DNA from 4 places in the Paenibacillus sp. FSL L8-0333 genome. Region 3 is predicted to be linked to each of the others. Evidence: riboswitches for the same ligand, from Rfam matches in the RefSeq annotation. Region 3 holds a riboswitch; each other region holds the start of a gene.

Region 1 (6,230 bases), 1.7 Mb from region 3:
GGCAGTGGAAAAAGCTTTGGAAGGTTTGTAGTAGAGCCGTTCACTTCTGGAATTGCTCCCCCCAGCTGCAACACTGTACAGACGCCCTTGCTGAATATGCCCAGCCAAGGATTTACCCTGGAGCTTGGCCTTTAAATCCTGCAAAGCACCCTGAACTAGCTCAAGCTTAACCTGCTCCCAATCTGAACCTTCGCGGCGGACCTTATCCAGCGCTTCCTCAAGACGGCAATGACAGATAGCCCGTAAAAAAGAACTCCATTTAATGAGATCGAAATTTTTGGTGTTGGCAGAGATTAGACAAGCCCCCCAACTGCAACCTCCCTTACAGGTGAGCTTCAGAATACCATAACGGCAGCCTTCAGCCCCTTCCATTCCATAGTGAATAGGCTCGGGTTCATCCAATACAAATACTTCAATGCGGGATAGTCTGCGCTGGTCCATAGTAGGGTTCCTCCTTAGATTTCCAAAAGCTTTAAGTCTACATGATGAGTGACACTAGCCTTTTCTACACAGGCGAGCATTTCCATTTTATTCTCACAGACTGCGGTATGCTCTAGCCATAGTCGGAACTTCTCTTTCCGTATAACAGATAGATGTAAGGGAAAGGTGCTGCGGGATCTCAAGACATACCAACCGGCGCTTACATCTTTCCAAGGCTCCTTGAAGGCTGTAAACCACGGGAGTTTTTGATGCGATGACCAATCCTGCTGCTGTTGTTGTTCTCGAATTTTTTTATATATTTCATATACAATCTTAGAGTCTAAACAGTCTTTACAAGAAGAAGGTGTACTGAATTGGCGAAGGGCTTGGATCTGGTTCTGGCCAAATGCATAACCTACAATGTACCTGTGATTATTTTCTTCGAACCACAAGGCCCCGAAACAAACGTAATTTAGACTTATCGGCTCAAGCAGCCCTTGATGTATCCCTAAATAATAGTGCTTCAAAACATTCACCCCATCCAGCGTGCTATCACCTAATAGGCTCAGGTAACGCAAAAACCGCAGCAAGAGGAGGACCTCTGCTGCGGTTTTGGATTACAGGCAGATATACCTGGGCCAAAGCGTGGCGGATCAAGGGTCTCTCTCTTTACGCTTACGAGGTTAGCTGTCGGATTCGGACGGTGAGAGTCGCCCTACCTATTGAGACTTACGCAGTCTCCTTTGGATTCACCCCAAGTAGGCCAGGTGGCCTGATGGTTCCCCCGTTCCCTGCGAATGCAGGAACTCAGCGTTGATTGTTTTTCATGAATTAGATTCAACCCGAATCATACTCTTTTCAAGATTTTCTGTAAAAAACGGAAAATGTTCTTTTAGAGCGATTTTAACCATATCCTGCCGACTACGACTGAAAAACGAGGTAAATAGGTATTTATGGCGTGTTATCGAGCTCTTTCTCGCTCAACCTCAGCTTCTTGCGTTTCAACCTATAAAGGAAATTTGCAGTATTTTCACCCTAAAAAGGTGAATAAAATCACATGGGTTATAGATAGCGATTAAACGCTCGAAACTCGAGTAAACAAGAGATATAGAGAGATTAGATATCAAGTAAGCGCTATCTAATGGGAAAATAGTTTTTAATTTGCATTATTTTGGCATCATTCAGGTTTTACAAGTCTTCGTGCATAAGAGTATGATTACTCCTGTTTCAACGACAATCGAATATTTGATCCGCTTAATTTCCGATAAGGAAAGCGGGGGAACCAACAATCGGCAGCCGATGTGAGAGTCGGAAGCTGATTATGGGGTGAATCCTGTAGAGGGTGCGAGTGAGCTCGCATCTATACAGGTAGGGCGACTCTCACCGCCCGAATCCGACAGCTAACCTCGTAAGCGTATGGAGAGAGGATGAGTGCAATGTGACCGCTAGCGAGCCACAGAGGAGATCCTTTGTGGCTTTTTGCTGTGCTCTTAGAAGCAAAGCATTTATGGAGGCCTCCCCCAAGAGGTCGCTAAATTCATCATTAGCGGTATTTGTTAGGCAGCGTCTAATGACGTGACACAACCGAGCTTTAGGTTGTGCCCGAAAATGACGATAGGTCAACATCCTTTCGGAGATTTTCGTTGCCTCCTTGTTGTAAATGAGCAGGAGGAGAAAAAAGAGATGACGGATCAGAATGAATATGTGCTTGTATGTGCGCCTACAAAGGCGGGAGAACATTTCATTAAACTTCTGAAGTTCAGGGGTATTAAGATGGCGGGATTAACCAACAATCTGGCTGAGAAAGCTTTACTAGAGGAGCTCGGAATCGAGCAGGTTATTCTAGTGGATACCCGCCATCAGAGCACTTGGTTTCGCCCATCGTTCCCGGTAGGCAGGGTATATCTGTTTGAGAGCAGCTTTCCGCTTTGCTGCCGCTATATTCAGATGTGCCGTACCTGGACGACACAGCCAATTTTTGTGATTACAAGTTCTATAAATCCTAGATTGGTCTATAAAAGACTTGGTGCGAGCTATGTAATCTATTCCCATAGTGGTGATGCTGATTTTCTAATCGATAGATCACCTCATCAAGGATAATGGAAGGAGTGCGGAAGATATGAGGGATCTGTATATGGTGGCTTCGTTAGCTGTAATTTACGGGTTATTTTATGGCTTTATGCGCTGGTGCGCAGGTGTAGTTGAGGATACGGGGAGGGATAAGCTGTGATTCTAGTAATCGCTGTTACCCTACTGTTGTTTATATATCTGGTTTACGCGTTGATTCATCCTGAGAAATTTTAAGGAGGGGCATTCATGGGCATTTTGCAAATAGTCGTCGTAATTGTAATTCTCATCTTGTTGGTCAAGCCGATGGGGACGTATTTATATCATGTATTTTCTAACGAACCGAATCGTACGGATCGCTGGTTTGCAGGCACAGAGAAAGGTATTTATAAGCTGATCGGCCTGAAAAAACGGGACGGAATGTCCTGGAAGAAGTATGCACTCAGCTTTGTTTTAACTAATATCGTACTGGTTGCTTTCAGTTATATTTTTCTAAGATTACAGCGGGGATTGCCGCTGAACCCGAATGGAATTGCCGATATGGAACAGACGCTTTCATTAAATACGGTGATCAGCTTTATGACCAATACGAACCTGCAGCATTATAGCGGGGAGACGGGACTATCGTATTTTTCACAAATGGCAGTCATCACGATGATGATGTTCACGTCTGCAGCGAACGGATTTTCTGTTGCGGTTGCTTTTGTCAGAGGGATTACAGGACAGAAATCAGTCGGAAATTTTTTTGAGGACTTCGTAAAAGCACATATTCGTGTATTCATTCCATTAGCTCTGCTAGTTTCATTGGTGCTGGTAGGATTGCATGTGCCACAAACGCTCAAGCCATCGCTTGAGGTCACTACACTCGAAGGGCAGACGCAACAAATCGCTATCGGTCCAGTCGCTTCTTTGGAGTCAATTAAACACTTAGGTACGAATGGTGGCGGCTTCTTCGGAGCCAATTCAGCGCATCCTTTTGAGAACCCTAATCCACTTACGAACGTTCTGGAGATTCTCTCTATGTGGATGTTGCCAGCCTCTTTGCCATATATGTACGGGTTGTTCGCTAAGAACAAACGTCAGGGCTGGGTGATTTTCACAGCAATGATGACCTTGTTCGTTCTGCTGCTGGGGCTGAATTATTATGCGGAAACTAAAGGGAATCCCGCTATTAATGCGCTGGGGATCGAGTCTTCGCAAGGCAGCATGGAAGGTAAAGAGGTACGTTTTGGGATCCCGCAATCTTCTCTGTTCACTTCGGTAACAACGGCAGCTACGACAGGTAGTGTTAACAATATGCATGATACGCTGACACCGCTGGGTGGCATTACCCCTCTGGCCCTAATGATGCTCAATAACGTCTTCGGGGGAAAAGGTGTAGGACTAATCAATATGCTGATGTATGCCATCATGGGCGTCTTCTTATGTGGACTAATGGTTGGCAGAACACCAGAGTTTCTCGGGCGAAAGATAGAAGCCAAGGAGATGAAGCTGATTGCGATTGCTATCCTTGTGCATCCGTTCATTATCCTTGTACCAACAGCAGGTGCGTCTTAACGGACTTGGGCAACGGTTCCATCACGAATCCCGGATTCCATGGACTTAGCCAAGTGTTATATGAATATGTCTCTTCTGCCGCGAACAATGGTTCAGGATTTGAAGGGCTTGCGGACAATACCACCTTTTGGAATGTTACAACCGGGATCGTAATGCTGCTTGGCCGTTATGTCTCTATAATCGCAATGCTGGCAGTTGCAGGTTCACTGATCCAGAAGAAGCCGGTTCCTGAGACGATTGGCACATTCCGCACAGACAATGGTCTGTTCACCGGAATTCTGATTGGTACGGTAGTGATTATCGGTGCGCTGACGTTTCTGCCGGTCATTGTGCTCGGCCCGATTGCAGAATATTTGACCTTACGGTAGGAAGAGGGAGAACAAGATGAGTACTGTAAAAAGAAAAAAGCTGCTGACGGGACCCATACTCCTAAGCGCTGTAAAGGATAGCTTTATTAAGCTTAACCCGGTGACGTTAATCAAAAATCCGGTCATGTTCGTAGTCGAAATCGGCACGATTATTGTATTGCTTATGGTACTGGCCCCCGGATATTTTAATGCAGAGAAATCGGTAGGCTTCAATATCACGGTGTTGTTCATTCTGTTATTCACAGTGCTGTTTGCCAACTTCGCTGAAGCGCTGGCTGAAGGCCGCGGGAAGGCCCAGGCGGATTCGCTTAAGAAAACGAAACAGGATATCACAGCTAATAAGCTCGTTGGAGGGTCTGTGAAGACCGTTTCTTCCTCCGAGCTGCGGAAAGGAGATATCGTGATCGTCAGTCAGGGAGAACTTATCCCTGGCGATGGTGAAGTGATTGAAGGGCTGGCCTCCGTAGATGAATCGGCAATTACAGGTGAATCTGCACCTGTTATTAAGGAAGCCGGCGGAGATTTCGGCTCAGTCACAGGCGGCACCCGGGTAGTTAGTGATGAGATTAAAGTCAAAATTACCAGTGATCCCGGTGAGTCATTCTTGGATCGGATGATCTCCCTCGTTGAAGGGGCGAAACGTCAGAAGACACCCAATGAAATTGCACTAAATACACTCTTGATCAGTCTGACGTTGATTTTCCTGATTGTAGTAGTGACCTTGCGGCCTATTGCGACTTACCTGGGCGTTGATCTAGATATTCCTGTTATGATCGCCTTGCTGGTCTGTCTGATCCCGACCACAATCGGGGGACTGCTCTCCGCTATCGGGATAGCAGGGATGGACCGCGTCACACAGTTTAATGTCCTTGCTATGTCAGGGAAGGCCGTTGAAGCTGCCGGCGACATTAATACAATGATTCTAGATAAGACCGGTACGATTACTTTCGGAAACCGGATGGCGAGTGATTTTGTGCCAGTTGGAGATGAAACGGAAGCTGAGCTTACGGCTTGGGCAGCTATTAGTTCGCTAAAGGATGAGACTCCGGAAGGACGTTCTGTTATTGAGCTGGCTAAGAAGCTGGAACGCAGCTATGACAGCAAACTTGCTGAAGGCGGAGAGCTCGTAGAGTTTAAGGCTGAGACCCGGATGAGTGGTATAGATCTGCGTGATGGACGATCTGTTCGTAAAGGGGCAGTCGATTCCGTGAAGAAATGGGTACAGTCGAAGGGCGGAGTCATTCCCGCGAACCTCGACAGTAATTCCGATGCTATCGCTCGAATGGGGGGGACCCCGCTTGCTGTTGCGGTAGACAACCGGATTTATGGACTTATTTACTTAAAGGATACAGTTAAGCCAGGCATGAAAGAGCGGTTTGATGAGCTGCGAAAAATGGGAATCAAGACTATCATGTGTACAGGGGACAATCCGCTGACCGCAGCTACTATTGCCCGTGAAGCAGGGGTAGATGATTTTATTGCAGAGAGTACACCTGAGGATAAAATAGCGGTTATCCGCCGCGAGCAGAACGAAGGCAAGCTGGTGGCAATGACTGGTGATGGTACGAATGACGCACCTGCCCTCGCCCAAGCTGATGTGGGCTTAGCGATGAACAGCGGGACCACAGCCGCTAAGGAAGCAGCAAATATGGTTGATCTGGACTCCGATCCCTCGAAGATCATTGAGGTTGTAGCTATTGGTAAACAGCTACTGATGACGCGGGGCGCGTTGACAACGTTCAGTATTGCGAATGATATCGCTAAATACTTCGCAATTATTCCGGCAATGTTCATGCTCGCTATTCCTGAAATGGAAGC
Region 2 (6,230 bases), 2.0 Mb from region 3:
GATTGTTTATGTTAGCTTCGAAAGATGCAGCAAAGAATGTCTCTACAGGAGAACCGGTAGAATTCAATTACAGTGAGCTACCTAGGATTGGTAATGAGGATGCACCTGTTAAGCTTGTTGAATTTGGCGATTTCAAATGTCCAGCTTGTTCCCAGTTTGCTGGCTCCATGAAACCGAAAATTGTTCAAGATTTTGTCAACGAGGGAAAAGCAGCTCTTTACTTTGTAAATATGGCTTTCGTTGGTCCTGACTCTGAGACAGCTTCACTAGCTGCATTGTCTGTATACCATCAGAATAAGGATGAATTCTGGAAGTTCTATGATGCTGTATATGCGCAGCAAGGGGATGAGAGCGACGAATGGGCCACTGAGGATTTCTTGATAAGCCTTGCTGAAAAAGAGAAATTAGCGATCGATTACGATCTGTTGCGTAAAGACATCCAAGAGAAAACTTATGCAGATGAGCTGAAGAAAGACATTCAGTTGGCAACTGACGCAGGCGTGACAACTACGCCTTCGCTCTACATTAATGGGGTGAAAACGGCTGAACCTTTCGATATTGAAGCGATTACATCTGAAATTAACACCGCCGCAAAAGCAGTGGAGGCAAAGTGACAAAATTCCTATCTTTTTGCAAGCGTAACTGCCTCTATCTGGCCTGGTTTGTCTCTTTGGTTGCTGTAGCTGGTAGCTTGTATTTAAGTGAAGTCTTGAAATATGAACCTTGTAAGCTTTGCTGGTTTCAGCGGATTTTTATGTATCCGCAGTTATTTTTGTTGGGAATTGCCACTTTCCGTGGAGATAAGCGCATCATTCCTTATGTGCTTCCATTAAGTTTGATTGGTGGCAGTATCTCAATCTATCATTATGCGGAACAGAAGATTCCAGCGTTAAGTAAAGTTCTACCTTGTACAATTGGTGTTCCTTGTAATAAAGATTACTTGAACTACTTCGGATTTATTACGATTCCTTTGTTAGCTTTAATCGCTTTTGCTCTAATTAGTCTCCTTCTTTGGTATGGACGTAAGGAAGAAGAAATGATTGAAGTAGATGCAGAGGAGAGCTTAGGATTTTAGTTTTCGCTTTGGAAGTTACAAAAAAGCTGAAAAGGTATTAAAATCACGGGCTAGAGGGATAATTGAAGATAATGAAAGAGAGCATCCAATAAGACGCTATATTTGAGCTTATTGGATGTTTTTTCATTCTTTTTTCATTTTTTTCAACGCTTTACTGTAGGCACTTTGTAGACTAATATTAGACCTTGTGAGAAGTTGAATATGCGCTGAATTTTCTTAGGAAAAACGGGGGAACCAAACTTGGCATTCATGCCAATGGGGTGAATCGGAACCGGGTCGAACAGACCTGTACCGTAGGGCTATAACCACAGCCCGAATCCGCCAGCTAACCTCGTAAGCAAGGTGGGAAAATGACCATGCATAAGCATGCGGATCATTTCCGTATGCTTATTTTTGTGTCTGCATTTATGAAATCCACCGATGAAAACAGCGCACGGAAATTCCGTTTCAGCTCCCAAAGAAAGGAACTGTATCCACCATGGTAAGCAAGGTAAAACGACTATTGATCGGACGTCCGATGAAGTCGAATGAACTCGATCATGAAAAGTTATCCAAGGTTAAAGCACTGGCTGTCCTGTCTTCTGATGCGCTCTCGTCTGTAGCCTACGGAACGGAACAAATACTGATTGTACTGGTGGCTGCCGGGTTTACTGCCATCTGGTATTCCCTGCCAATTGCATTAGCCGTATTGGGCCTGCTGGCCATCCTGATTTTATCCTATCGGCAGACGATTTTTGCTTATCCGCAAGGAGGCGGAGCTTATATCGTAGCCAAGAGCAATCTTGGTATTCCGACAGGGCTGCTCGCTGGGGGTTCATTATTGGTGGATTACATTCTTACCGTAGCGGTTAGTGCCTCGGCAGGGACGGATGCGATCACATCGGCTTTTCCAAGTCTTCATAATCATACTGTTCTCATCGCTGTATCTGTTATCGTTCTATTAACAATCATTAATCTTCGCGGAGTGACTGAATCGGCTTCGTTCATCGCAATTCCAGTGTATTTGTTTGTGGTTTCGATTGTTGTTCTGATTATCTCCGGTATCGTTAAATATGCAATGGGTGGCGCGCATGCGAATGTTCCTGAAATAGGCAGCGCCGTATCTAATGTAAGTTTGTTTCTACTATTAAAAGCGTTTAGCTCTGGTTGTTCAGCCCTAACGGGGGTTGAGGCCGTATCTAATGCGATCCCAAACTTTAAAGCACCGGCTGAGAAGAATGCAGCCAAGACGCTAATGATCATGGGACTTATCCTTGGCTTTATGTTTACCGGAATCACTGTGCTGGCGTATTGGTATGGTATTGTGCCAGATGAAAAGGCTACGGTTGTCTCTCAGATCGCTGAATCGACCTTTGGCCGTGGCGGATTGTACTTTTTCATTCAAGGGATTACAGCAGTGATTTTGTTCTTGGCAGCTAATACAGCATATTCAGCGTTTCCGCTGCTTGCCTTTATGTTTGCAAAAGATAAATATCTGCCACACGCATTTATGGTCCGTGGTGACCGCCTGGGCTTCTCAAACGGCATTATTTTTCTAGGAGTTATGTCTATCATACTTGTGGCTGCATTCCATGGGAATACGGAAGGTTTGATTCCACTTTATGCGGTAGGCGTGTTCATTCCTTTTACCTTATCCCAACTGGGGATGATGGTGCATTGGATCAAAACAAGACCTGCTGGATGGGTGAAAAGATTTGTTGTAAATACCATCGGTATGCTGACTACATTGACGATTACGCTTATATTTATTATTACTAAATTCTCAAGCGTATGGATGGCATTCATTTTCTTACCTGCTGTAATGTTCGTGTTCCACCGTATTCATAAGCACTATTTGAACACTGCGGATCAACTGCGTATATGTCCGGCTACTGATAAACCTATAATTAAAGGAAGTACTGTAGTTGTTCCTGTTGCAGGGGTTACACGTGCTGTATTACATTCCATCAGCTATGCGAAGTCTCTAACAGATAATGTTGTTGCTGTGTATGTAGGCTTTGATGAAGAAGACATTCATAAGATGGAGCAACGGTGGGAGGAATGGAATCCAGGCGTACGCCTGATTGTACTTCGCTCCAGATATCGTAGTATCATTCGTCCGTTAGTGAAGTTTATCGATACGGTTGAGTGGAAGACAGCTGCGACGGATCACATCACGATTCTGATTCCACAGTTTATTACCAAACATTGGTGGCAAGCCGTGCTTCATAATCAGACCAGCTTTTTAATCCGCTCGTATCTAATGAATCAAAAGGACGTTGTAGTAGCGACTGTCCCTTATCATTTAAATAAATAAGTAGAAGATTAAAGATGAGGTTATATCCGGAACGTTCGGAATATAACCTCTTTTGTATTTTATATGAAGGAAATTGTTGCAAATCCACAGAATTTGAAATTTATATGTTGACACAGAGAATGAGAATCAATATCATTTAAAAGTGAAGCAGAGGTAAAGGTCACCTTTGAATATCAAAGCAGTTACATATAGGAGGGTTTTTAATGTTTTGGCTTAACAGAAAAAGATCAGGAAGCATGAAAGTGACAATGAGCGGACTAATAGTGATGACGCTATTACTTTCCGCTTGTGGTAATAATAATGCTGAAAGTTCATCAAATGCAGGAACAGCGCCTACAACAGCTCCTACAGCAGAATCTACAGAGGCACCTGCTGCTCCTAAGACATTAACAGATGCAATGGGCCATGAAGTAACGATTCCGGCTAATCCACAGCGCGTCCTGGGTTCATATTTGGAAGACTCATTGGTAACTCTGGGTGTGACTCCAGTAGCTCAATGGTCAGTTACAAATGGCGTTCAGGATTATCTGGCCACTGAATTGAAGGATGTTCCTACAATTAGTTACGATCTTCCGTTAGAGGCTGTAACCAGCTTTGCTCCGGATCTTATTATCATCCCATCGGAGTCTTCTGTTCAGAACGGGATTTACGATCAGTTGAATAAGATTGCACCCACTTATGTAATTGGGGATGAACTAAATCAAGATTGGCGCAAATCTTTGCTCAAGATTGGTGAGATTTTGAACAAAACCCCTGAAGCAGAAAAAGCCATTAAAGATTATGATGTTAAAGCAGCGGCTGCGAAAGAACAGCTTGCAGGAGCTATTGGACAAGAGTCCGCGGCTATTCTATGGTTGGTGCAAAAAAACTTCTATATTGTAGACGAAACCCGCAGCAGTGGTGCTGTATTATATACAGACCTTGGCGTAAAGCTGCCTAACTTAGTAACAGAGATCCCAGTAGGAACAAGAGCAACTTGGAATCCGATCTCGCTAGAGAAGCTTTCTGAGCTGACTGCAGATCATATTTTCCTTGTAAATAGTGATAAGACTGAGGGTTCGGAGATCTTAGATAGTGCAATTTGGAAGGGCATCCCAGCTGTAAAAGCTGGAAATGTGCATGAAATGAGCTCAACAAGCAGCTGGCTTTACAGTGGTGCGAACGCTGGCAGCAAAATCATTGACGATGTGCTAAAAAGTCTTGTGAAATAAAAGTCGTAATTCACCATGAATGAGACTGATCATTTCGGTGGGGAAGGGCGTGCAGATCAAGTATCTCGTGATACAAAGATCTGCACCATTTTTTTATAAACCAATCCCATAGTACGGAAAAATCGTTCCTGCAATTGTACAACATAAATATTTTTGCGATAATGAGAATGATTGTTGTTATCATATAAACCATTGTAACTATTGAATAAGGAGACAACCCATGGTTTCACCCTCAGATTTCGCAAATCGTATTAACAATGAACCCAAAAAAGCTCTACATACCCGACCGGCAGCTGCCATTGGTATTCTTATTTTTGGACTTGCTGCTATTGCCTTCGGATTGGCACTTTCGGTCTCAGTGGGTGCGGCAGATATCAAGTTAGCTACAGTATGGGAAGCTATATTTCATTTCAATCCAGATTTACAAAAACATCAGGTGATCAGAGAACTGCGATTTCCACGTGCTATTGCTGGCGCCTTAGTCGGTGCTTGCTTCGCAGTAGCAGGGGCTATCATGCAGGGGATGACAAGAAACCCGCTTGCGGATTCAGGGCTGTTAGGCTTGAATGCAGGAGCAGGAGTAGCGCTGGCAATAGTATTTGCTTTTGCACCCTCACTCTCATTCACTTCACTAATGTTGTATTGCTTTATCGGTGCCGCTGTGGCCTCTTTTATCGTATTCGGAATCGGTTCGCTTTCTTTTAATGGCCTGACCCCCTTGCGATTGACACTAGCAGGTTCGGCAGTTAGTGCTTTATTGGTTGCTATTAGTCAGGGAGTAGCTATTCTTTTCAACTTATCTCAGGATATAGCCTTCTGGTTAGCCGGTGGGATGGGGGGAGCTAGCTGGACTCAGATCAAGATTATATTCCCTTGGGTGGCCGTAGCCTTAATTGCAGCGATGATGTTATCACGATCCGTTACATTGCTCAGCTTAGGAAGAGAAGTTGCGGTTGGTCTGGGGCAGCGGACAAGGTTAGTTCAGTTGGCATGTATGATTGTTGTGGTTATCTTAGCTGGAAGTGCGGTTTCAACGGTTGGCCCGATTGCTTTTATAGGACTAATTATTCCACATGTTACACGTTATTTCGTTGGAGTGGACTACCGCTGGATTATACCTTGCTCGGCTGTTCTGGGGAGCTTATTGATTATCTTTGCAGATATTGCCGCAAGAATGATAAATGCACCGTATGAGACACCGCTAGGAGCCTTAATTGCCATCATCGGCGTACCTTTCTTTATTTATTTAGCGAGTAAGCGGAAGGGGGAGCTGTAATGCCCAAAATAACCCTTACTCCAGATGAAAAAGAACGCCGCACACGCACCATAACGGTGTTATCGCTCCTTGCTATACTGATCGTCGTGGTGTTTATAGTCAGTATGAATACAGGGTTTATGCGTCTATCCCCACTGGAGGTATTACATACACTGCTGGGTGATGGAACACATCAGCAAAAGCTTATTTTATTTGATTTCAGATTACCCCGCATCGTAATTTCATTGTTAGTTGGAGCGGGCTTTGCAGTGTCAGGCTGTATTCTACAAAGTCTCGCACGTAATGCACTCGCTGAACCGGCTACGCTGGGCATAAGTGCTGGTGCAGGTTTTGCTGTAATCATTTTCATCTCGTTCTTTCCGGCTACAACCG
Region 3 (6,230 bases):
GGTCTATAGCCATATGGCATAGTGAAATCCATTACTTTTCCTACTCTTTACTCCATAAAAAAGAAGCTGCCCCCAAGTAGAATTCACTACTTTTGAGTCAGCTTCTTTTCCTATGATTCTTGGTTCACAACTTCACTCTCAAAACGGTCAATACTTTCATTAGGACCAATGAGTACCATAACATCGCCTTCACTTAAATAATCATGGGCAGTTGGAGCGACGATTATTCCACTTTCCCTATTCAGGGCAACAATACTGCAGCCATATTTAGCTCTTGTATTTAAATCAGACAAGCTTCTGCCGTTCATGCAGGACGGTACGGTCAGCTCGACAATTTTATAATCCTTGGACAGTTCAATATAATCCAGCAAATTGGGCGTCACCAGCTGGTGTGCCACACGAATCCCCATATCCCGCTCCGGAAAAATAACCCGATCAACCCCCAGCCGCGACAGTGCGCGGCCATGAAGGATGGAGATTGCCTTAGCCACCACTTGCTTGACTCCAATTTCCTTCAACAAAATGGCCGCCAGAATGCTTCTCTCCATATTGTCACCAATCGCAACAATCCCACAATCAAAGTTCCGTACACCAAGCGAGCGCATAATTCCCTCATCTGTAGCATCTGCTACTACCGTATGCGTCAGTTGATCGCTCATTTCCTCCACGCGTTCTTCATGGTGGTCAATGCCGAGCACCTCGTAGCCCATTTCCATCAGCTCAAGCGCCAGGCTTGAACCGAAGCGACCTAAGCCGATTACTACAAATTGCTGTGCTTTCATTTCTAATTAACTCCTATCCAATAATTATTTTACCTTCCGGATACTTATACAGTGGTTTACCCTGTTTTGGACCGAGTGCATACGCTAAGGTTAGTGGACCCAGCCGACCTGCAAACATCGTCAGACAGAGTAGAATCTTACCGATCGCTGACAGTTCCGGAGTTAGCCCCATAGTCAGTCCTACCGTAGCAAAGGCGGAGGTCGTCTCAAACAAGATTGCCAAGAAATTACTGTCTTCAGTTGTGGAGAGTATCATCGACACAGAGGCGATTAACAACAAAGCCAGCAGCGTGATCGTTAATGCCTTGTAGATGCGCTCCTGAGCCAACCGATAACGGAACAACACAACATCTTCCCGTCCACGCAGCATAGCAATTACAGCACCAATCATCATCGTAAAGGTTGTTGTCTTGATCCCGCCGCCCGTTGAGCCCGGAGAAGCACCAATAAACATAAGAATCACTATAAAAAATTGTGTAGCCTGCCGAAGTCCAGCAATATCTACTGTGTTCGCGCCAGCCGTACGGGGAGACACGGATTGAAAGAAGGCCGATAATATTTTACCGCCAAAATTCAGTGAACCTAGGGTACGAGTGTTAGTAAACTCGAATATAAAAATAACCAGAGCTCCGATCAGAATCAGCCCTGTGCTGGTGGACAGGACAACTTTACTATGTAGAGACAGCCTGCGGGTTACCCGAAACTCCACCAGATCTGACATTACAATAAAACCAATCCCGCCGGAGACAATCAGAAACATCACAATAATATTCACAAGCGGATCATATACATAATCAGTTAAACTGCGAAAATCCCCAAAAATATCGAACCCCGCATTATTAAACATAGACACCGCATGAAATATGCCATAATAAATCGCTTTTCCCAGTGGCATATCAAAAGCCCAGCGAATAGACAGCAGCAAAGCGGCACAGCCTTCTATGACAAGAGAATATATGAGGACTCTTCGGATCAGCCGCACAATTCCTTCCATAGAGCCTTGATTCATGGCTTCCTGTAGGATTAGCCTGTCCCGCAAAGATATTTTACGCTTTAACACCAGTGAAAATAGAGTGGCCATGGTCATAAACCCTAAGCCGCCGATCTGGATTAGGATCATAATTACGGTTTTCCCAAAAATCGTGAACGAAGTTCCGGTATCCAGCACAACAAGCCCTGTTACACAGGTTGCCGAAGTTGAAGTAAATAATGCATCAATAAATTTCACGGAATTCCCGCTTGTGCTTGAGATGGGGAGCATAAGCAGCAAGGCCCCTATCAAAATAATCGATGCAAAACCCAGCACCAGTATCTGCGGCGGCGAGAGCTTCAGAAACTTAAATTCAGAAATCCTGCGAAACTGTGAAGCCATTTGCTCACCTTCTTATCAAAAATTCCAACAAAAAAAGCACTGGAAAACCAATGCTGACTTGGTTCCTGCAGTAAATTAGCCTACGAGGTTAGCTGACGGATTCGGACTATGCAGGCTGCCCTATTCGTTCCTAGAACGAAATTCACCCCTGATGAAAGTGCCATTTATCGTGTACACTCCACTTTTCATCACTTCTTATGGTTCCCCCGTTTTCACCAGAAATTCGGCTACTATACAATTGCATACAAATTATATACGTTATTTAGTGAATTCACAAAGACACAATTAATGCTCATTCACATGAAAAAATGCGGTTTAAAGAGACTGCATCAAATGGAGTACCTTTTCTCATCACTTTTCCGTGTTTTCCCTGCAATTACACCGATTCTCACCATTCGTACACAAATGAACACGATAAAATTCATGGTATAAATTCACATGACTATTCTATACTATCTCTATTACCCATAAAAAGAACATATAATGTTTTTTGTAACCAGCCAGGCACTAATACTATAATGGAACATAACATTGTCAGTACATAACAAGGAGGCGTTACATGAATCCCGTCGGCCAGCCCCTACAGCAACGTGCCCTCTCCAAGAGGCTCATCATCTCGGGCATTATCGGTCTTATTCTATTTATTATGTTTCAGATTTCCCCTTCGCTGCTAAGCAGCTCTACAGGGGAAGATACCACCGTTATTAGCAAGGCAGAAGCCCGTGACCAAGCCGTATTATTCGCAGAACAAAAGCTCAATTACACCGAAGCACCAAACGATCAATGGAATGTACTTTACGAGACGGACTCTTCCTTTTATGGTTATATGTCTCGCGAGAAGCTTGTGGAGGACTACACCAAGAAAAAATTGGATCAAAAATATCCTTTTGATGTCTTTCGTGCAACGCTTACTCCGTCAGCGGATCAAGAGCCGCAAATCATCGTTGACCTCAATATGTATACCGGCGAGATTGTCGCTTTCTCAAAGGCTGCAAAAGTTGCCTCCGAAGAGGGGTCTGGCATTGCTTCCGTTGGTGCAAAAGAGGACAAGGGAGCTGACCTCACTCTAGCGCAGAAGGAGAATCTTGCTCGTCCTTGGCTTCAGGAATGGGAAGTAAATCCTGCCAAGCTACAAATTGAATCGAATACAGGAAGCCATGGGCTGGTGTATACGGATAGCACTGTTCAGGTCGGCGAATCCTTATTGCACTATTATTTTGATTTCAGTGGAGAGCAGGTCTCCAGCTTTAATGCCGGATTCACTGCACCGGCTTGGCATACCTCCTACGTACAAGGACAGACCTCTTTAGCGGAAAAGCTGACATTATTCGGTTACGGTATACCCACACTGATTTTAGGAATTCTGGCACTCGTCTACAGTATTCTTAGAAGAGAGCATACTTCCTTTAAACGTGGGGTATTCCTAAGCTCAGCCTATTTTGTAATCATGATGATCAGCACCTATAATATGCTGCCTGAATCAACAGGCGAAGGGCTAGAAGCACAGATTACCTCTGTCATTATGTTTATCATTTATGCTTTATACAGCCTGCTGATGTCCTCCTTGCTTTACTTCTCTTTAGTGGGCGGCAATGGCCTATGGCGAAAAGAGGGAGGCATGAACCCTTGGCCCCGCGCCAAAGAGCCCGGCTATGGACAATATGTGTTGGATAGTATCCGGGCTGGATACATGTGGGCTTTCGTTCTGCTAGGGGTGCAGACGGTTATGTTCATCATATTATCGTTTACCTTGCACAATTGGTCTACTACAGACGCCACCCAGTCTCCTTATAACATGAGATATGCTTGGCTTCTGCCTATCGTCGCATGGCTCGCTGGTTTATCTGAGGAAGCCATTTATCGCTTTTTCGGAATCCCTATGCTGAAAAAGGTGTTCCGGAACACTTTCGTCGCTTGCTTGATCACCACGCTGGTTTGGGCGTTTGGCCATACGTTATATCCGATCTATCCCATCAGCTCCCGTCCGATTGAGCTGACCGTAATCGGGCTGCTGTTCAGTTATATTTTCCTTCGTTACGGATTTATTGCTGTCATGTTCAGCCACGTCGTGTTTGACAGCATCCTGATGGGCGCTACGCTGATCTTTATGAAGGAGAGCGTAAATGTAGGCGCGGGTATCTTCGCGATTATTATGCCGTTCATAGTCGCTTACATCGTCTATCGATTTAATCCACCACAGAAACCTAAGCCGGTGGAGCCTTCTTCTTTGATTTAAGAAAATAAAATAGTGTACATCCTATAACCAAATTAAAAAAAGGGCATCATAGCAGCTTTAGTCGCTGCTGTGATACCCTTTTTCTTTTGTCATCATTGCTATGAGGTTGGCTCTTCGTCCTTGAGCGCATCAAGAATTTGTCTTGCCAGCTTTTCTCCAATAGAAAGTGTACGGAAATCATCCACGGAGGCTTCTTTAATTTTCTTAAGCGATCCGAAATGCTTAAGCAACGCTTTACGGCGCTTCTCACCTATACCAGGTATAGAATCCAGCTTGGAGGTAACCATGGACTTCCCGCGCTGTTCACGGTGGAAGGTGATCGCGAACCTATGGACCTCATCCTGAATCCGTTGCAAAAGGTAAAATTCCTGACTGTCCCGGGCTAGCGCGACAGGTTCTGGCGGATCTCCAACCAAAAGCTGAGCCGTCTTATGCTTATCATCCTTAACAAGGCCGCAGACCGGAATGAATAATCCCAGCTCATTCTCCAGAATATCAATAGCAGAGGAGATTTGCCCTTTCCCGCCATCGACCACGATAAGATCCGGTATCGGAAGATTCTCCTTCAATACCCGTTCATATCGCCGCCGAATGACCTCGCGCATCGTTCCATAATCATCCGCACCCACTACCGTACGAACCTTATATTTACGATACTCTTTTCGTGCAGGCTTGCCATCAATGAAGACAACCATCGCTGAGACCGGGTTAGTCCCCTGAATGTTCGAGTTATCGAACGCCTCAATGCGGCTCAAGCGTTCAAGACCCAAGCTCTCACCTAAGCTGATCGCTGCTCCAGAGGTACGCTCTTCATCCCGTTCAATCAGCCGGAATTTCTCGTCGATAGCCACTCTTGCATTTTGACAGGCCATGCCAACCATCTGCTTCTTAAGACCGCGTTGTGGCACAAGCACCTTAATGCCCAGCCACTCCTGCAGAATGGAGGCGCCGCCGGCGGCATCCACGATCCCAGCTGCAGCAGCTTCCTCCTCCGCCGTCGCACGTGCCTCAGCCTCTTCAGCCGATTCAGGAGTATCTTCACCCTGTTGTAAATCCGCTTCTGCTGGAGCAGCTATCGTGATCTCAGGTTTAGCCTCTTTATTAGCCAGAGACTCCTCATCGAGCACATCCGGCAGCAGAATCTCCTGCGGCAAAGCGGGATTATCACTGTAATACTGCGTCACATAAGACATAAAGTCACTGTAGGCTTCACCATAGAACGGGAACACGGAGGAATGGCGCTGAATCATCTTCCCTTGTCTCATGTACAGAATCTGTACACACATCCATCCCTTGTCTACAGCATAACCAAATACGTCCCGGTCCTTAGTATCTGTAGTGTTGATCTTCTGCTTCTCCATCAATGCATCGATATGGATAATCTGATCCCGCAGTTCCTTCGCCCGCTCAAAATATAACTCCTCAGCAGCTTCTTGCATTTTTTGCTGTAAATCCTTTTTAACCGCCTCATGACCTCCGCCTAGAAAAGCAGCGATATCCTGCGTAATCTGCTCATACTCGGATTTCTGAACCTCCTTCTCACACGGTGCCAGACACTGGCCCATGTGATAGTAAAGACAGACCTCCTTTGGCATCACACCGCATTTACGAAGCGGGTACATACGATCTAGGAGCTTTTTTGTCTGCTGAGCAGCATAAGCATTAGGATAAGGGCCAAAATATTTTGCTTTATCTTTAATCACCCGGCGTGTAACCTCAAGGCGCGGGTGAGTTTCATTCGTTATTTTTATATAAGGAAACGTCTTGTCGTCTTTCAAAAGCACATTATAACGCGGCATATGTTTCTTAATCAGATTACACTCTAGAATGAGCGCTTCCA
Region 4 (6,230 bases), 1.1 Mb from region 3:
GCAAATTCCTCCCGCGTAATCCCAAACATCGCCAGCCGCTTGTACAGCTGTTTGCCGTTACAATATCCGATTCCAAGCAAATTACCAAGCGCCATACGTCTTTCAGCAGCCCGAGGGTGTACAAGCATTCCAGCGGCCATAAGGTCATCAATACCAATCAAAGCAGGTGCTCCTTCAAAAGAGGTATGTACATTACGCAGCGCATGACGAATCGCCTCTGGCGATGCATTCTCTACACCGATATCCCCTTTTCGAGTTGCGTCCTTCTCCGGAATAAAAGCATGCTTGCAGCCCGGCACCTTCGCTGAAACGATTTTACGAATTCGCTCCCCGGCATGGTCCGGGTCCGTAAGAATAATAACCCCTCTGCGTTCCATAGCTAGCGCAATCTTCGCAATTACAGTCCGGTTTACAGCAGAGCCGCCTGTCTCAATCGTATCTGCTTCCACAGCACGCTTAATGGCTACGGTATCGCTTTTGCCTTCAACGACGATTAATTCCTTAATCATATTTCTTGACTCCTTCCAAAAAAAGCAAAAAGAAGAGGATTCGCTCCTCTTCTTTTGGTTAAAGAATGTATAAGTGATGAGCGGTTGCTCTGCGATCAACGAAATGATCATCCAGCGTTCCTTACGGTTATCATCACTATAGCTTATCAAAGGATTTTTTGCAAAAGCTTCAGTTCTAGTTAAGCTCTGGTTTCACAGGTCCAATCACATATACGGTACGTGATTTACGGCCGAAATTACGAGCATGGCTCAGGGAATCATAATAGACATCCACTTTATTGCCTTTAATGGCACCGCCAGTATCCTCTGCACGGCGGAATCCAAGCCCATCGATATAAACCCACCAGCCAATAGGAATTACATTCGGATCTACTGCAATTGTACGACCTTCCGTTACGCGTGTTCCGGAGGCAGTTTTAGTACCTATTCCTGGCTCTTCTGACGAATAAGCTGTCATGGAGACGTTCTTAATCATCTTCTTGTACTCAAAGTCTACGCCAGCCTTGCTTGTGACGTTCTTAGTCTTAGCGCTAACTTTAGTCGTTTTGGAGGTAGTGCTTGATTTGGAAGTTGTTGTAGCTTTAGCAACTACAGTAGGCTTAGGAAGTGCTTTAGTACCAACGGCAATGATCTTATCTTTTGTTACCGTTTGTACTTCCTTGCCGATCATGCGCATAGAGGCCAGTTCTCCGTCTTGATAGATCTTTTCAATATGCTGAACCATGACGCCTGGTTTGCCTGCCTGTGCCACTCTAACTGTTCCCACAGTAAGGGAGGGATCTGCTGTCTTAATAACACGGAAAGGTAAGTTAGTTGTTCGCTGTACCGTTTGCTTGTTGATACGAACGATCTTAATCTCCATGTCAGCAGAGATGGTGGTGTCTAACGAAGGAAAAATCTTATCATAGCCTTCTAGGTTGATACCCAGTTTGTCAATCGCCTGACCGATAGTGTCTTCGGTCGTATATAACGTTTTTGTTGCTCCGTCCGCAGTAAGGCTAAATTTCTGCGCACGATTGATAACGACACGGTCACCGTCTTTTATTTCATCACTCAGACCTAAAGATAATTCATCATGCGGCTGCAGCGAAATTTGCTCTTTCTCCAACACATCACCAAGAAGTGCTTCTCGCGTTTCAAGTGTCTGTGTTTGCCCGTCTATTACTAAAACAAATTGTTTGTTACTTTGACCGTGTACGTACAGCAGAATTAACAGCGCGATTGCGATTGAAATCACACCTGCAAGTAAAAGTACGCGAGTATTTACTTGCTCCCACCGTAATGCGAAAGACCTGCTGGATGACTGCGAATCATGGGATACCTCTGGTTGGAATAAGCCCATTCTCTCCATCCTCCTTACATAGCCTCGTCGTCAATTTGTATATCATGAGGACTGAATTTCTTTGACGAAACTATTTGAGATTGTCACAGGATACGCACGTATTAACTTAGCGTCTCCTGCTCATGGATCGCCTGCTCGGCACAGCTACTCCCACACCTGTTATATAACAGTATGCGGGCAACATTCAGTTTATTCAAAAATAAAGAAGCCTAAAAAGAGTTCTCTTGAGGACTCTTTCGTGGCTTCTCCGATGTCAGAATACGCGGGAATGTTTGTGCACGAGGTTGCCTCTCTTACTTGCGCTTACGGGGTTAGCTGTCGGGTTCGGACGAAAGAGAGACGCCCTATTTCAGGTCACCCGCTCACGGCGGTTGCCCTTAAATTCACCCCAAAGACCACGTGAAGAAATCAAATATTGTTCTGCGGCAATTCCTAGTCGTATTCAAGATACAGGCATGCGGCAGTTCAATATTGGTTCCCCCGTTCTCCATACGGAGACTCAGCGAGACGATCCATGAATCAATGGCTGTCACAATAACAACAGCTCACATCACTGAAAAGATGATATCCTGTTTTGATGCATGTTGTAAAGGACGATTCAACCACGTTTAAGCAAATATATGGTTAAAATATTGTAATAATCAGCCGTTTTTATATTAAAAAAGTTTAATATATCGGCTATTCTCTATTTTTCACCCGTTTTACTCCTGTTTTCAGACAATCCCAAATCGTTCCAGTGCGTTCGCATACGTAATTTTAGCCAATTCTTCCCATGTTAACCCTTTAATTTCAGCCGCAGCCTCTGCTACTAACTTCACATGAGCACTCTCATTTCGCTTGCCACGGAAGGGGTGTGGAGTCAAATATGGAGCGTCTGTTTCGATCAATAATCGGTCCAATGGCGTCTGTGCAAGCACCTCTTTAGGCACTCTGGCATTTTTGAACGTTATCGGTCCTCCAAATGACAAATGAAATCCAAGGTCTAGACACATTTTTGCTGTTTCCCAGCTGCCTGAGAACGAATGCATCACGCCACCAATTTCATTTGCTTTTTCCTCCCGTAAAATCCGTACAACATCTTCATGAGCATCACGGTCATGTATACAGATTGGCATTTTTAGTTCACGGGCTAGTCCGATTTGTTTGCGGAAGACCTCCTGCTGCACATCCTTGGGAGAGGTATCCCAATAATAATCCAATCCAATCTCTCCGATGGCCACCACTTTTTCATGGCTGCAAAGAGAGGCGATCCAATCGAGGTCCCCCTCTTTCATATCAATCGCATCCTGTGGATGCCAGCCCACCGCTGCATAAATATAATCATAAGATTCAGCCAGCTTCATCGTTGAAGGGATCGTTTCCCGATTAAATCCAATATTGATCATCTTGCTAACTCCGGCCTCTACTGCACGAGCAATAACTTCCTCGCGATCCTCGTCGAATTGAGGCGCATCTAGATGTGTATGTGTGTCGAACAGATACATTTTAAAGCTCACTCCTTGTTGTTTTTATCAATAGTTCCATAAATATTTGTATTATTTTGCAAAAATCTCTGCTACAGAAGAGGGCAAGCGTGTAAGGGCTTTTTTCAGCTTATCCTGTGGGAAATATAGATGATATCTGCCACGATGAATTCCGCTTATTGAGCGCACAATATCCGATACCTCTGAAATTTCCCGCAATTGCTCATTCCGATCAAGCAGTAAAATTTGATTATTGTCGAAGGCTGCTCCTGGACGGAACACATCATAAGGCAAATCTGTCGGATAATCAATCTCTAGGTCATATTCTGGGTTAAGTCCCACTCCCGCAAAACTGCTGCGGATTTCCGTAATCATATCTGTATCCAAATTCTCGATCTCTACATATTTATACAGTTTACGATGAATAAAACGGGTACACAAGTCGCTTAATAACTCATCTTCTTCAAGTGTCCATTGCATAAAAGCAGTCTGTACCAGTGCCTCATCAAGCATTAAATATTGCTTCACTGTTACTTCTCCTCGAAAGAGATCTTCCAGCGGAGCGATCATAAAGCGAAATTTGTACCCCTCTTGGAACAATTCTTTAGCTCTACGGAAGATTTGACGCAAAATAATTTCAGAGCTGCGCGTCACCGGATGAAAATATACCTGCCAGTACATTTGATAACGTGACATTAAATAATCTTCAATGGCATGCATACCTGATTCTTTTACTACAATCCGCCCATTATAAGGACGAAGCATTCTCAAAATCCGATCAATGTCGATGGTTCCATAGTTTACACCTGTATAGTACGCATCACGCAGCAAATAATCCATACGATCAGCATCCAGCGGACTGGAAACCAAATTGACAACAATTTCATGCTCATAAGTCTTAGAGATAACTGAAGCTACTTTACGAGGAAAATCTTCCTCCACATCACGCAATATTTCGGTAATCTCCGTGTCCTCCAAAATAATCCGGCAGGTCCAATCCTCATGGTTCATTTCAAAAGCTTCTTCTATAGAATGGGAAAATGGGCCATGCCCTAAATCATGCAGCAAAGCCGCACACAAAGTAAGCAAACTTTCTTCCGGAATCCAATCCTTATACCCGCTGCGCTCAAATTGCGAAATGATTCTTCGTGTAATTTCATATACTCCTAAAGAATGAGAAAATCGACTATGCTCTGCACCATGAAAAGTGAGATATGAGGTACCTAACTGGCGAATCCGGCGTAAACGCTGAAATTCTTTTGTATTAATTAGTCGCCAAATAATCGTATCCTGTACATGAATATAATTATGAACGGGATCCTTGAAAACCTTTTCTTCCGTGAGCGGCTGCTTCATGAGATCAACTCCTTCTAATAATTTAATATGATTTTAACTAATATCAGTATATAATAAGTAATTATGTCGTACTTTGTCGAAAAGTATCATTTTTGGTCTTGGTAAATCGACAAAATGCTTTCAGGGTAATTCTTAATTTTTATAGGGACATTCAAAGTTCTTATGGAAATTTTCTTATTCAGCCTATGAAAAAAGGTTGACTGATTTGGGAATCGTTGGTATTATAAGTATCATAAAACAGTGAACAATGTCGAATAATGACGTTTTTGGAACATTGAGAGGAGTAACGATTGTTATGATGAAATCAACAGGAATTGTAAGAAAAGTAGACGAACTTGGACGGGTTGTTATTCCTATTGAATTACGCCGTACACTTGGCATTGGCGAAAAGGACGCACTGGAAATTTACGTTGATGGCGAACGGATTATGCTTAAAAAGTATGAGCCTGCCTGCATTTTCTGTGGCAACGCTGAGAACGTAACTTACTTTAAAGGAAAAATAGTTTGTCATGAATGCATTTCTTCCATCCCTACCCCTGTGACAAACTAAATTAAATAGTATATAATAGAACTAATCAAATTGTTAATTCTAACCTTTTCATATCTCCTTGACCTCCCGTGACCGCGGGAGGTATTTTTTATGTCTGGGTTTGCCCTCCCTAAGGGCAATGTACTTCAAGACGGAACCAGTAATACTTAGTTGTATTTCTTACAGTTATTTTAAATGATTTTTACCATTAAACGAATTAATTGTATTTTGTACACTTATATTCCCTATATCTCCGTGAAATCAATCATTTCCACCTTTATAACTGTATGAAGTACAACTAAACGAACAAATACATAAAAAAATTCAAAAATAACTGTACAAAGTACATTTAACCCACAGATAAATCATTCAAGCTCGGGCCGTTTCCAAGAACCCTTAGTTATTCTAAGAGTTCGTCTACAACACTTACTCTTCTGCTCTATCAAGCAACGCATTATAAATATCCCGTTTGGCTACACCCCGGTCTGATGCCGCTTTTTTCATAGCCTCTTTACGTGGCACATCCTGTGCTTCGTAATGAGCTACATGTTCTTCAATGCTTAACTGACGCCACCACGCCGATTCTGCGATTTCAGCATCTTCCTTGCTCTCCCCTTCTACGACAATAACATATTCGCCTAGCGGAGGATGTTCAGCAAGCCAAAGTGTACATTCCTCAATCGAACCGCGTAGAAACTCCTCATATCTTTTCGTTAATTCACGTGCCAACACAATCTGGCGATTGCCGAATGCTTCTTGAAGATGAGCAAGTGTCTTAACTACGCGATGGGGAGATTCGTAGAACAACAAAGTTCCTTGAGCCGAACGAAGTGGACTTAATACTGCTCGGATGTCCTTACGCTCTCGGGGAAGAAAGCCGATAAAAGTGAACGTATTTGTAGATAGACCAGAAGCGATCAAAGCTGACAACGCTGCGTTAGCTCCAGGGATAGGAATCACCGGAATTCCATGACTTATAGCAAGGGCTACAAGATCCGCTCCAGGGTCAGAAATCGCTGGTAAACCGGCAT

What was found. Region 3 has a riboswitch for cyclic di-AMP ahead of NYE72_RS25600 (TrkH family potassium uptake protein). Riboswitches for the same ligand answer to the same signal wherever they lie in the genome.
Region 1: linked by a shared signal. The riboswitch ahead of NYE72_RS02675 (hypothetical protein) and the one ahead of NYE72_RS25600 (TrkH family potassium uptake protein) in region 3 are both predicted to bind cyclic di-AMP.
Region 2: linked by a shared signal. The riboswitch ahead of NYE72_RS16550 (APC family permease) and the one ahead of NYE72_RS25600 (TrkH family potassium uptake protein) in region 3 are both predicted to bind cyclic di-AMP.
Region 4: linked by a shared signal. The riboswitch ahead of NYE72_RS00190 (3D domain-containing protein) and the one ahead of NYE72_RS25600 (TrkH family potassium uptake protein) in region 3 are both predicted to bind cyclic di-AMP.

Annotation. Positions count from the first base shown of each region.
Region 1 covers NZ_CP150186.1:600,604-606,833, forward strand. Annotated here, with positions in the region: gene NYE72_RS02665 (hypothetical protein) at 1-441, opposite strand, end outside; gene NYE72_RS02670 (hypothetical protein) at 456-1,010, opposite strand; cyclic di-AMP (ydaO/yuaA leader) riboswitch at 1,079-1,243, opposite strand; cyclic di-AMP (ydaO/yuaA leader) riboswitch at 1,662-1,851, shown strand; gene NYE72_RS02675 (hypothetical protein) at 2,104-2,520, shown strand; partial or broken gene kdpA (potassium-transporting ATPase subunit KdpA) at 2,737-4,412, shown strand; gene kdpB (potassium-transporting ATPase subunit KdpB) at 4,429-6,230, shown strand, end outside.
Region 2 covers NZ_CP150186.1:3,713,106-3,719,335, reverse strand. Annotated here, with positions in the region: gene NYE72_RS16560 (DsbA family protein) at 1-614, shown strand, start outside; gene NYE72_RS16555 (disulfide oxidoreductase) at 611-1,075, shown strand; cyclic di-AMP (ydaO/yuaA leader) riboswitch at 1,270-1,429, shown strand; gene NYE72_RS16550 (APC family permease) at 1,554-3,371, shown strand; gene NYE72_RS16545 (iron-hydroxamate ABC transporter substrate-binding protein) at 3,575-4,582, shown strand; gene NYE72_RS16540 (iron ABC transporter permease) at 4,803-5,858, shown strand; gene NYE72_RS16535 (iron ABC transporter permease) at 5,858-6,230, shown strand, end outside.
Region 3 covers NZ_CP150186.1:5,745,042-5,751,271, forward strand. Annotated here, with positions in the region: gene NYE72_RS25595 (TrkA family potassium uptake protein) at 111-782, opposite strand; gene NYE72_RS25600 (TrkH family potassium uptake protein) at 796-2,154, opposite strand; cyclic di-AMP (ydaO/yuaA leader) riboswitch at 2,218-2,393, opposite strand; gene NYE72_RS25605 (CPBP family intramembrane glutamic endopeptidase) at 2,714-4,390, shown strand; gene uvrC (excinuclease ABC subunit UvrC) at 4,489-6,230, opposite strand, start outside.
Region 4 covers NZ_CP150186.1:38,160-44,389, reverse strand. Annotated here, with positions in the region: gene rnmV (ribonuclease M5) at 1-509, opposite strand, end outside; gene NYE72_RS00190 (3D domain-containing protein) at 685-1,851, opposite strand; cyclic di-AMP (ydaO/yuaA leader) riboswitch at 2,137-2,366, opposite strand; gene NYE72_RS00185 (TatD family hydrolase) at 2,565-3,335, opposite strand; gene NYE72_RS00180 (HD domain-containing protein) at 3,387-4,670, opposite strand; gene NYE72_RS00175 (AbrB/MazE/SpoVT family DNA-binding domain-containing protein) at 4,966-5,220, shown strand; gene rsmI (16S rRNA (cytidine(1402)-2'-O)-methyltransferase) at 5,626-6,230, opposite strand, start outside.